4 regions of the Shewanella sp. K8 genome follow, and region 2 is predicted to be linked to each of the others. Evidence: predicted binding sites of a transcription regulator. Region 2 holds the regulator's gene; each other region holds the start of a gene.

Region 1 (3,116 bases), on a different contig from region 2:
CCAATTCGTCGTCGGCATTGGCCATCTCGGCTGTAGCCGCGCCGGCGGCAGCCGCGGCAGCCATTGGAGCCGCTTCGGTCTGTGGTGCTTGGGCATCACTCTGTTTACGTCTGCGGCGCAGCATGCTCCATAGCAATAACAACAGCAGTACCGCGGGTATGGCCGCAGCCAGGGCCAGTAACAGCGGGTTATCCATCAGGCTGCGCCAGAGGTCGTCCGGCTCATTAGCCGTAGCACTGGCAGCTTGAAGTTGCTGCTTGAGTTCAGCATTTTCAGCTTTGAGTTGCTGCTCCTGCTTTTTGCTGGCCTGCAGCGATTCTTCCAACACAGACAGACGCTGATTCAGTTCATCGATTTGCGCTTGCAGCCCTTGGTTATCGGTATTGGCCACTGTGAGCAGATCCTGCGCGCGTCCCAGTTCATCGGTCAGGCTCAGATTGCGGCTCTGCAGCGCTTCAATGCTGTTGTCGTCGGCCGTTTCCGGAGTTGCTTCCGTGGCTGCTTTTTCGGTTGTGGTGGCTGGCGATTTGTCTGCAGCCACTTGAGTTGGCTCAGTCGATGGCTCACTGACCTTCGGCTGCGCGCTGTTTTCCTTGGCACTTGTAGCTACCTTGGATGGCTGCGCCGCTGTTGGAGTTTGGGTGGCCGGCGTTGGCTCTTTTGCGGCTTGGCTTTCACGCTCGGGGGCTTTGGCGGTTTCAATTTTGCCATCATCTGCTTTTAGCGGCTTACCGGAAGACCAGCTCTTGTCGTCCTGCTCGGCACGGGCTCTGGCCATACTCTGGGGAATAGCCTGCATCACCTCTTTGGAAGGGATCAGCAGTATCATGCCCCGTTCCAGGCTGTTATAATTATTGGAGGTGAAGGCGTGCGGGTTGGCCTCAAATATAGCGGCCATGACCTGATAGATGCTGACACTGGAATCCGGTCTGACTTTCTGGGCAATGCTCCAGAAGGTGTCTGATGGCGTAGTCGGACCATACTGGCGTACCTGTTGGCGCACCTGACCATCAGGGCCGGTAATTTTCAGGCCTTCTGCATGGGCGGGTTCAATGAGAGTACCTTGGTTCAGGGCAAAAAAAGCGGCCATCAGGCCAACAAGATATGAAGTGCGAAAGTTCATCCATTCTTCCCTTTCAAGCGCTGGTTTCGCCAACTGACGACTGGCTTTAGGCATTTGTATTTATTGAGATTACTATAAACCAGAAATGTCCGCCCTGCTACTGTTCACATTTGCAAAACAAAAAAAGCCTGCTGCTTGCAGGCTTTTTCAACAGAAACAAGAAGTTCTAGAGATAATCGCGGATTAAGATCTCGCCTATCTGTACACTGTTGAGCGCCGCGCCCTTGCGGATATTGTCAGAGACCACCCAAAGATCTATGCCCAGATCGTGGGAAATATCCTTGCGCACCCGGCCGACATACACAGGGTCACTACCGGCACCTTCGGTGACAGCTGTCGGATAATCATCATCATCTTCAAACAACACCACGCCTTCGGCATCCCGCAATACCGCCTTGACTTCCGCGGCATCAACCGGCTGCAGCGTCTCGATATGAATCGCTTCCGAATGGCCATAGAACACAGGTACCCGTACCGCGGTAGGGTTCACCAAGACCTCGCTGTCGCCGAGGATCTTCTGGGTTTCCCAAACCATCTTCATCTCTTCTTTGGTGTAGCCATTTTCCATAAACTTATCTATATGCGGCAACACGTTGAAAGCTATCTGCTTATCATAAACCTTGGGCTCTGAAGGCAAGCCCTGCAGCAGCTTGGCAGATTGACCCGCCAGCTCTTCAATCGCCTTTTTGCCTGTACCGGAAACCGACTGATACGTGGCCACATTGATACGGCTGATCCCAAAGGCATCATAGATAGGCTTGAGCGCCACCAACATCTGAATGGTTGAGCAGTTGGGATTGGCGATAATATTACGGTTACGGAAGTCGGCAATCGCCTGTGGATTGACCTCTGGAATAACCAATGGAATATCCAGGTCGTAACGGTAGTGGGAGGTGTTATCTATCACCACACAACCGGCATCGGCCGCTATCGGCGCCCACTTGGCCGAGACATCGCCACCGGCAGAGAAGAAGCCTATCTGCGCCTGAGTCCAGTCGAAGCTCTCCACATCGAGGATCTCTACCTGTTTACCGTGAAAACTCACGGTTTCACCGGCGCTGCGACTGCTGGCCAGTGGAAACAGATTCGCCACCGGGAAGTTACGCTCCTCGAGGATTTCTATCATGGTTTGACCCACAGCCCCTGAGGCACCCAATACGACAACGTTAAATTCCTGCGACATTTACAGACCGACTCCTGAAAAACCTAAATGAGACAACCAATCTACCCCAGAACCCCCGGCGTTTGAAAGAGTCAAAGCACTGAATTCTCGCCTATGGCGGTGATTTTTTCTCATGTCATCAAAACCTGCGGGGTTTTTCAGCATTTTCCGGAATTTTTCATCGTCATCACGTAGATCATAAATAAATCGGCATAGAGACAACAATGCCTTTTCATCGGGCATACTGCTGATATCGAGCCGGGAATTCCAGCGCTCGGGCAATAGAGTGGCAAGTGACTTGTCCGCCGGGCGATTGAGTATCGCCATCAAGGCCTGATACAGCATGAAAGTGCCCCTGGCCTTGCCTTCCAGGCTGTAACCGGCAATATGCGGGGTAGCAAACTCCACCAAAGGCACCAGTTCCATCATGGGGTTGGGCTCCCCTTGCCAAACATCCAGTACCAACTTGAGGTCCGGCCGTTTGCCCTTGACCCGGATCAGCGCGCGATTGTCTATCACTTCACCGCGGCAGCAGTTAAGCAACCAGCAGCCGGGTTTCAATGTCTCCAGTCGCTGCTCGTCAAACAGATACCAAGTAGGATGTTCGCCATCCCTGGTCAGAGGTACGTGCAGACTAACAATATCGGCGCCGGCAATCAGTTCATCCAGGCTGACAAAACGGCGGCTGTCTCCAGCCTTGGCCAGTAAGGGGTCACAGAGCAAGGTTTTGATTCCGTAGGCTTCAAGGCAGCGCGCCAGCGCCGAGCCGGTATTGCCGGCGCCAACTATGCCAACGGTTTTACCTTTGAGCTGAGTATCAAACCTGTTGGC
Region 2 (3,116 bases):
ACCCGCAAAGAACTCAACAGCGACGAGCGCGAGGAACAGCTCGAACAGTTGCTGGAAGAATTCCATATTACCCACATACGTGACAGCCTGGGGATGTCCCTCTCCGGCGGAGAACGCCGCCGAGTGGAAATCGCCCGGGCATTGGCCGCCAATCCACAGTTCATTCTGCTGGATGAGCCGTTCGCCGGTGTGGATCCCATCTCAGTTATCGATATCAAGAAAATCATCGAACAGCTTAAATCCCGCGGTTTGGGGGTGCTGATCACAGACCACAATGTTCGCGAAACACTCGACGTTTGTGAGCGAGCCTACATAGTCAGCCATGGGCAGTTGATCGCCGAGGGCACACCCGCTGAAATCTTGGACAACCAGCAAGTGCGCGCTGTGTACTTAGGCGAACAATTCAGGCTATAGTTAGGATCATGTCTTCCGGTGGCAATTCCGGGTATTATAGTTTGTTATTATTGAATTTTTTCCTTGAAAAATAACGAGTAGGGATTAGCGGTATAATGAAAGCGTCACTCCAGCTCAAACTGGGTCAACAGTTGACCATGACACCTCAGTTGCAACAGGCTATTCGCCTGCTGCAACTGTCGTCCCTTGAGCTGCAGCAGGAAATCCAGGAAGCCTTGGAAGCCAACCCTCTGTTGGAAATGGCCGAGGACAACCAGGATGACGCTATCGACGACAACCACAAGGAAAACGACGCCGGCGAGTTGAGCGCCAAGCAGGAAGATGGTTCCACGGTAGAAACCTCAGAGGCATTGAACAATGAGTCTATGCCGGATGAATTACCTATGGATACCACCTGGGACGAAGTCTTTACCGCCGCCAGTGCCTCGGGGCCGGCCATGGGCCGTGAAGATGATATGCCCTTCCAGGGTGAAACCAGCGAAGGGCTCTATGAACATCTGGAATGGCAGAAGAACCTGACCCCGTTTTCCGATACCGACGACGCCATTGCCACCGCCATTATTGATGCCATCGACGAGCAGGGTTATCTGACCCAGAGCACAGAGGAGATCCTCGAAGCCATGGGCAACCCTGAGATTGAGCTCGATGAAGTCGAGGCAGTACTCAAGCGGATCCAGCACTTCGATCCTGTCGGCATCGCCTCCAGAGATCTGCGCGAATGCCTGCTGATCCAGTTGCAACAGTTCAACGCAGACACCCCGCATCTGGCCGACGCCCGCTTGTTGATTGACGAACACCTGGATCTCATTGCCGCCCGCGACTTCCGCACCCTGATGCGCAAGACCAAGCTCAAGGAAGATCAGCTGCGTGACGCCATCAACCTTATCCAGAGTCTCAATCCCCGCCCCGGCTTGCTGGTGCAGCCGATGGACGAGGAATATGTGATCCCTGATGTCAGCGTCTGGAAGAAAAACGGCCGCTGGGTAGTGGAACTCAACCCGGACTGTATGCCCAAACTCGGGATCAATCAGCAGTATGCTGCCATGGCCCGTAGCGCCCGCAGTCAATCAGACAGCCAGTTTATTCGTGGTCATCTTCAGGAAGCCAAATGGTTTATCAAGAGCCTGGAGAGCCGCAACGACACCCTGCTCAAGGTGGCCAACTGTATAGTGCAGTTCCAGCAGGGATTTTTTGAATATGGTGAAGAGGCCATGAAACCCATGGTGCTCAACGATATTGCCGAGGCGGTCGAGATGCATGAATCGACCATCTCCAGGGTCACCACTCAAAAGTATATGCATACCCCCAGGGGAATATTTGAATTGAAGTACTTCTTCTCCAGCCATGTCGGCACCGAAGATGGCGGAGAATGCTCTTCCACGGCGATCAGGGCTTTTATCAAGAAGCTCGTGGCAGCGGAAAACCAGAAGAAGCCTTTGAGCGACAGCAAGATGGCGCAACTTCTGGCAGAACAGGGAATCAACGTTGCAAGACGCACCATAGCCAAGTATCGCGAGGCTATGATGATACCACCGTCGAACCAGCGTAAGAGTTTATAAATCCACAGTTGGAAATTGGAGGAATCTTTCTATGCAAATCAACCTGACAGGACATCATATCGAGATCACCGACTCACTGCGTGACTACGTGGAAAGTAAGTTTTCTAAACTTGAACGCCATTTCGAACAGATCAATAATGTGCACGTTGTGCTCAATGTACAAAAACTGCAACAGATAGCCGAAGCCAAGATCCACCTCACAGGCGGCGAAGTCTATGCAACTTCTGAACATGCCGACATGTATGCCGCCATCGACGTTCTGATTGATAAATTGGATCGTCAGGTCATTAAACACAAAGAAAAGCTGACAAAACACTAACGATGGAACTGAGTACCATCCTGCGGCCGGAGTGCACTACCTGTGCCACTCCGGGCAGTAAGAAAAAGGTACTGGAGCTGATTAGCGATCTCGCCAGCGCCCAGTACCCCACCCTTTCCTCTCAAGCGATTTTTGAAAGCCTTTTGGCCCGCGAAAAGATGGGGAGCACAGGTATAGGTAATGGTATTGCGATTCCGCATGGCAGACTACCGGACATTACAGAGCCGATTGCCGTGCTGGTCAAATGCGAAGAGCCTATCGCCTTCGATGCCATAGACAACCAGCCGGTGGACATACTGTTCGCCCTCCTGGTGCCCGCAGATCAATGTCAGCAACACCTGAGTACCCTATCCGCCATGGCTGAAAAGCTCAGCGATAAGGCGATACTCAAGCAGTTGCGAAAATCCAGCGACGAAACAGAACTCTATCAGGTGATCACAGGATGAAACTCGCCATAGTCTCAGGCCGCTCCGGTTCCGGAAAATCCGTTGCCCTCAGGGTACTCGAAGACCTGGGTTACTACTGTGTGGATAATCTCCCCCTGCCCATGATTGGCAGCCTGTTGGAAAACCTCCGTGGCAGCAATGATCTGGTCGCCATCAGCATAGATGTGCGCAATATGCCGGATCAGGAAAAGGTGCTGGAACAACAGTTGGCGGCCTTGCCGGAAAACACCCAACTGACCAGCTTCTTTCTCAACGCCTCCGATAAAGTGCTGCTGAAGCGCTACAGCGAAACCCGCAGACTGCACCCCCTGTCCAAGAGCAAAGTCTCACTACAGGACGCCATCAAGCTCGAAGGCAAGCTGCTGGAACCCATGTCGA
Region 3 (3,116 bases), on a different contig from region 2:
CAGATTCCAGAAAGCGGTGGCAACAAAGAACATGATGGCCCAGTGATAGCGTTGCATCCAGGGAGCGGCCCGGCGCAGGCGATAGCTTTCCACCGCTTCAAAACCGATAAGGGCCAGAGGCACCACTTCCAGCGCCGAGAAGATAGCGCCCCAGGCGATGACCGAAGTGGGTGTGCCGGTGAAATAGAGGTGATGCAGTGTACCTATGAGGCCTCCGGTCAGGAAGATCAGGGTAGAGAAGAGTACCGCACCATTTGCACTGCGAGCACGGATAAGGCCAAGACGCACAAACATCAGGGCGATAACCGAGGTAGCAAAGGTTTCAAAGAAGCCTTCAACCCACAGATGTACTACCCACCAACGCCAGTATTCGGCGATGGCAAGGTTAGTGTGTTTCCCCATAAACAGCCCGGCACCATAGAAGAGGCCGATAGCAACACAGGAGGCGTAGAGTACCCAGAGCACAGGCTTTAGCTCAGATTCCTGTTTCAGGGCGGGCAACATGGCGCGGCTCACCAGTGCCAGCCAGATCATCAATCCGGCCAACAGCAGCAGTTGCCACACCCGGCCGAGATCTATGTATTCATAACCCTGGTGACCGAAGAGGAAGTTGTTGTCCAGTGAGAAGTATTGTTGTACCCCCAGCCATTCACCGGCCATGGAGCCCAGCACCACTACCAGAAGAGCGACCCACAATAGGTTGACACCGAAGCGTTGATATTTGGGCTCGTGGCCGGAAAGCGCCGGCGCGATATAGAGCCCGGTACCGAGCCAGGCCGTCGCTATCCAGAATACTGCCAGTTGAGTATGCCAGGTGCGGGTCACTGAATAGGGCAGGATCTCACTCAAGGGAATACCGTAAAACTCCTGGCCCTCAACCGCATAGTGCGCCGTGACGCCACCGAGCAGTATTTGCAGCAGAAATAGGCCGATAGCGGTAATGAAGTATTTACCCGTGGCCTTTTGTGAAGGGGTGGGTTTGTGTCTGAACAGGGGATCTTCTGTGGCGGGAGCCGGCAGGGCTTCATGTTTGCCGGCGGCGTGATACCAAACCAGGGCACCGATACCGGCCAGCAGAGTCACTATGCTCAGAATCGACCAGACGATATTGTCTGATGTCGGTGTGTTACCCAGTTGTGGATCGTAGGGCCAATTATTGGTGTAGCTGTAATTGGCATCTGGGCGCTCGGTCACTGCGGCCCAAGCGCCCCAAAACAGGAAGGCATTGAGCTGCTGACGGCGCTCGGCAGATCCTATGGTATTGGTTTTCATCGCATAGGCTTCCCGCAGCTCATTCAGCGCGGGATCGTCACCAAACAAAGATTGATAGTGCTGACTCACTTGCGCCATGGCGGCGATACGGGTATCGGAAAGCACCACCCGGGTGTGACCTCTCTCGTCTGTAGTGACTGTGTTATGGCGCAAATCGTCCCTTAAGGCCTGCTCCAATGCGGCCTGAGTACTCTTGTCCAGGCTATTGAAAGGCTTGTTGTATGCCTCCTTGGCGCGAATATCCAGCCAGGCTTCGGCCTCACGGTGTAGCCAGTCTGCGGTCCAATCCGGAGCCACATAGGCGCCATGGCCCCAGACTGAGCCAAGCTGATGTCCGCCCATGGAGCGCCAAACCAGCTGCCCTTGTTCTATGTCCTTGCCGCTGAAAACCACTTGGCCCTGGCTGTCGCTATAGACATCGGCAATCGGTGGTTTTTCCCGATAGATTTCACTGCCGATACTGAGAAGCACAGTGAAAGAAGCGACCAACACAAGTAACAGTGCGATCAGGGTGAATTTTTGTCTGCTCATTGGCATCCCTCTGACAAAGTCTATTTGATAGGTTTTCCTACATAGAGCAGCGAACGTGCCAACATTTATTCTTGTATTTAATCAGTATGTTACTTGTTTATGTGTTTTTGATGGTGTCATTTTGATTGTATTTAAAGTGTCTTTTTAACATTGGTGGCTGTCATTGTGACACTGGTTGTTTGTCCAGAGGCCATAACTGATATCTTGACGAGAATTCTTGGATTTAAAATTCTTTAGTTATTTGAAAAAATAAAGTTTTTTTCATTAATTTGAGTTTATGTTTCTTTGGGTTCAGATTTGATGTTTTATAGGTAAATTTTCCATTTTTTAAGGGTTTACCTAGCTTCTTTTACTGGTCTTTTTCGCTGGCAGTAAAAATAAGTCAACTGTTTCTACTGAAAAATAACCCGAATTAATGATATAATCCCGTCTGTAACCCACGTGTTTTCCGGAGTCTCGTTAGAGCCAGGTTTCTCTTTTATTAGCTTCCCCGCATTTTCAACTGGAGGGTCATTTGAACGCAGATATCATCAACAGCTTTTTCCTTGTCGGGGCCTTGCTTATTGCAGTCAGCGTGCTGCTCAGCCCATTGTCTTCGCGACTCGGTATTCCTATTTTGGTGGTATTTCTGGCGGTGGGTATCTTTGCCGGTGAAGATGGCCCAGGCGGCATAGTATTCAATGACTATTCAGTTGCTTATCTGGTCAGTAACCTGGCTCTGGCGGTTATTCTGCTCGATGGTGGCATGCGTACCCGGGTTGCCAGTTTCAGGGTGGCATTGTGGCCGGCCTTGTCATTGGCCACTTTTGGAGTGGCGTTAACCACCACATTGACAGGTTTGTTGGCTGCCTGGTTATTCGATCTCAACTTACTCCAGGGCATGTTGGTGGGAGCCATTGTCGGTTCGACCGATGCCGCGGCGGTATTTAGCCTGCTCAAGGGCAAAAACGTGAATGAGCGTGTCGGTTCGACACTGGAAATCGAATCCGGTTGTAACGACCCCATGGCTGTGTTTTTGACCGTGACTCTGATTGCCATTCTCGGCAGTAGTGGCGATGAACTATCGGGCAGCTATCTGGCACTGAGCTTTATCAAACAGTTTGGCCTGGGCGGGATCCTCGGTGTCGGCGGCGGTTGGCTGTTGTGGCAGGTTATCAATCGCAATCAATTGCCGGAAGGCCTCTACTCCATTTTGGTGCTGAGTGGCGGACTGATGATCTTCGCCATCTCCAATGCCCTGGGAGGCAGTGGTATTCTGTCTATTTATCTGGTGGGTCTATTTCTCGGTAACAAGGCGACCCGTGGCAAACACT
Region 4 (3,116 bases), on a different contig from region 2:
GCCCAGGAAAAACCACAAGCCAGCACCGACCAGCAGCAACACCACCAAACCAATGCCGCCGAAGATAAAGAGTTTCTTTTTGCTTTTGGGCGCCGGCGCCTCTTGCAGCTCAAGCTCTTCTTGCTCTGCCATTCTCTACCCTTTCCCTTAATCAACCGCAATGCCCGCGGAAAAATACCATCCCTATAGGTTACCTGCTCAGGCGTAATAATCTATACCCGAGCCATAACTTGTTGTGTGATTTGTGCTTTGTGCCGTTTCTTCGGCGGAAATTTCACCATTGGCACCCTCTTGGGCAAAACCACCGCCATTGCCACCATGCTGCTCGCCTTGCTCCCGACCACCTTGAGAGATGTGGCTATCGGCCAGGTTCATTCCCTGCTCCTGCAGCATTTCTCTCAATCTGGGCATGGCCTGTTCCAGCATATCCCGGGTTTGTGGTTGGGTGACATGGAACTGCACCTGAGTCTGATCACCATGCACCTGAACCCTGACCATCATGGCTCCAAGCTCTGGTGGGTCGAGACGAATCTCAGCCTGCTGCACACCATTACTGACCATGGTAATCAACTGCTGCCGCATCACGGGGGCAAAACGCTGCACCATATCGGCGGTTTGCAGTGATTGCTCCATCCCCTGCCTCAATGACAGTTGATATTGGGCCATCTCTCCCCTCTGTGGAGGCTGCAACCCTTGTTGATGCAGCTGTTGCTGAAACGGGCTGATATCTGTCTGGGTTGATGCCGCATCGCCCTTGAGCGCCTGATGTATGGCGTCACTCACAGGGCTTCGTACCTCGGCAGCAGTCTGAGTACCTTTCACCTCAGCCTTAAGTAAGCTGGCGAGAACATCCTTGGCCGTAGCTTTGTCACTCTTGCCGTCAGCGCCGACAGACGTTGCCGCCGCGGCCACCGCAGCACCCAACTTGCCGGTAGTATCTGTCTTGGCCTTCTCGGCAATTGCGCTTTGCGCCAAGATCTTGTCACTCTTTTCCTCAGCGGCATTGAGCACAGCTTCACGAACCACAGCAGCCATACCATCCTGAGTCGCCGCCTTACGCGCTGACTTATCAGCATCCGGCCAACCCATTTGTTGCTCGCCTTCCTGAGACTTGGCCTTTTCCGCTGTTGCAGCCGCCTTGTCGAGAGCCAGCAAAGGAGCATCTATAGTTTCATCCTCTGCTTTGCTATCGCCTTTGCTTGCCGCTTTCTCATCAGTATCGGCCAGTTTGGCACTGTCTTCTTCACTCTCGTCGCCTTCGTCAGCGGCAATCACCTCTGCGCCTTCCAGACTATCTGTCACTACCATGCCAAGCTCGGCACTCCCCTGCTTGAGGTTTTCCAAGAGCTTCATCTGCTCTTCGGGAGACATGGCCTTGATCTCATCTTCTTTGAGCCCGGTGAGAGCGGCAATCTGTTTCAGCAGGCTCACCTCATCCACTTCGGTGACTATGGTGCCGTCTTCAGACGGCAATTTCTTGCCCATGGCTATTTGCCCCAGAATAAGCGAGACATCGACGGCCTGCTCAGCTTGAGCACCTTCTCTGTTAAGACTGCCAGCGGTAAATCCCGGCTTGGCGCCTTGCGAGTCGAACGAGAACTTGGCCTGCGCCTGTTGATAAGCGGCGAAAAAAGCTTCGTTATCAGTAGATTGTAGTGCATCTGTGGCGGAGACTCCCTTGCCGCCCGCATTGCCGATCAGGATATTGGATAACTGCTGCATGCCTTCCTCCAGCACCTAGGCCCTCAATAGATAAAGATAGGCCGAGTCAGAATTAATGTCTCTGTCTCAAACAAAGCAAAATTCACGCCAATAAAAAATTTAGAATGAATATTAAGGAATTGTCCGGGAATGGATGTAGGAATGGGCTCAATGGTTGAGCTTACGACGGAAAAACTGCTGGGAAGCAAACTCATCAATGAGTTTCTGCTCTTGTTTGGCGGCTTTGGCTTCGGCCTGCAGGGCTTTTTTCTCCAACAACATCTCCACCGCCTTACGCTTTTGCTGCTTCTCCAGCCAATGTTGCTGTCTATAGCCCCGCTGCTTATCGGCCTCGGCGACCACGGCAAGTTGTTGCCCTATGGCATCATCTACCTGACGCACAAATCGATGAAACTGCTGGTAATAGGAGGCGCCAATGCTCTGCCCCTGCTGGGCATCGAGTTGCTTCATATAGTCGAGACGGTATTCCTGCAGCGCCTGCAGCTGAGACTTACGCCTCTGGCATTCCATTTGCGCGGCTTTAAGCTGCAGTGCTGCCTGCTCTTCGGCTTCGACCGCCAGTTTCAACACTGTGTGCAAAGGATCGGGTTTCGCCATCTGTAGTATTATTCCTTAAAATTGCCTGCCTTGCGGGCCTTAACCCGGCGCTCTATTGAGATCAGGCTACCCCCCTATTGTCACTGAATTTTTTATCGAGCACGCAAACTCCTGCACTGAATTGCATTACACCTTACATTGGGCAGCAAGCTGCCCCAACATCTGCTGGCAATCGCTGAAACTGATGGCATCGCGCATCCCCTGCCGCAAAAAGGCGTTCATGGCGGGTTGCAGGCGTATGGCGTTGTCGATACGCGGATCCGAGCCTTGGGAATAGGCACCAATGGAGATCAGATCCCGGTTTTGCTGGTAGAGCGAATAAACCTGCTTGACGCGCCGCATCGCTTCCAGGTGCGCCTCGCTGATCACCATGGGTGCCACCCGACTGATGGAAGCTTCAATGTCTATCGCCGGATAATGCCCTGAGTCGGCCAAGGCCCGTGACAACACTATGTGACCGTCCAAAATGGCCCGCGAGGCATCGGCAATGGGATCTTGCTGATCGTCCCCTTCGGTAAGCACAGTATAGAAGGCAGTGATCGAGCCCTGACCTTCACCACCATTACCGGCGCGCTCCACCAAACGGGGCAACTTGGCAAATACTGAAGGCGGATACCCTTTGGTTGCCGGCGGCTCACCGACCGCCAGGGCGATTTCCCGCTGCGCCTGGGCGTAACGGGTCAGGCTATCCATCAACAGCAGGACGTCATAGCCGAGATCGCGAAAATACTCGGCTATCCGAGTCGAGGTTTCGCAGGCACGAAGGCGCATCAAGGGGGAGGTATCGGCCGGGGCGG

The links. Region 2 encodes sigma-54, which starts transcription at its own class of promoters, with help from an activator protein. Its sites were predicted from a motif close to GTTGGCACGNNNNTNGNNT; they were not measured.
Region 1: the regulator sigma-54 is predicted to act here: its motif matches at 1,139-1,157, upstream of ON072_RS10435 (FimV/HubP family polar landmark protein).
Region 3: the regulator sigma-54 is predicted to act here: its motif matches at 1,848-1,866, upstream of ON072_RS16390 (nitric-oxide reductase large subunit).
Region 4: the regulator sigma-54 is predicted to act here: its motif matches at 1,796-1,814, upstream of ON072_RS16015 (flagellar hook-length control protein FliK).

Annotation. Positions count from the first base shown of each region.
Region 1 covers NZ_JAPEHY010000016.1:36,509-39,624, reverse strand. Annotated here, with positions in the region: gene ON072_RS10435 (FimV/HubP family polar landmark protein) at 1-1,123, opposite strand, end outside; gene ON072_RS10430 (aspartate-semialdehyde dehydrogenase) at 1,290-2,306, opposite strand; gene ON072_RS10425 (4-phosphoerythronate dehydrogenase) at 2,307-3,116, opposite strand, start outside.
Region 2 covers NZ_JAPEHY010000045.1:9,514-12,629, forward strand. Annotated here, with positions in the region: gene lptB (LPS export ABC transporter ATP-binding protein) at 1-414, shown strand, start outside; gene ON072_RS19005 (RNA polymerase factor sigma-54) at 510-1,973, shown strand; gene hpf (ribosome hibernation promoting factor) at 2,005-2,292, shown strand; gene ptsN (PTS IIA-like nitrogen regulatory protein PtsN) at 2,295-2,738, shown strand; gene rapZ (RNase adapter RapZ) at 2,735-3,116, shown strand, end outside.
Region 3 covers NZ_JAPEHY010000032.1:51,950-55,065, forward strand. Annotated here, with positions in the region: gene ON072_RS16390 (nitric-oxide reductase large subunit) at 1-1,803, opposite strand, end outside; gene ON072_RS16395 (potassium/proton antiporter) at 2,318-3,116, shown strand, end outside.
Region 4 covers NZ_JAPEHY010000031.1:29,775-32,890, reverse strand. Annotated here, with positions in the region: gene fliL (flagellar basal body-associated protein FliL) at 1-132, opposite strand, end outside; gene ON072_RS16015 (flagellar hook-length control protein FliK) at 199-1,722, opposite strand; gene fliJ (flagellar export protein FliJ) at 1,870-2,319, opposite strand; gene fliI (flagellar protein export ATPase FliI) at 2,446-3,116, opposite strand, start outside.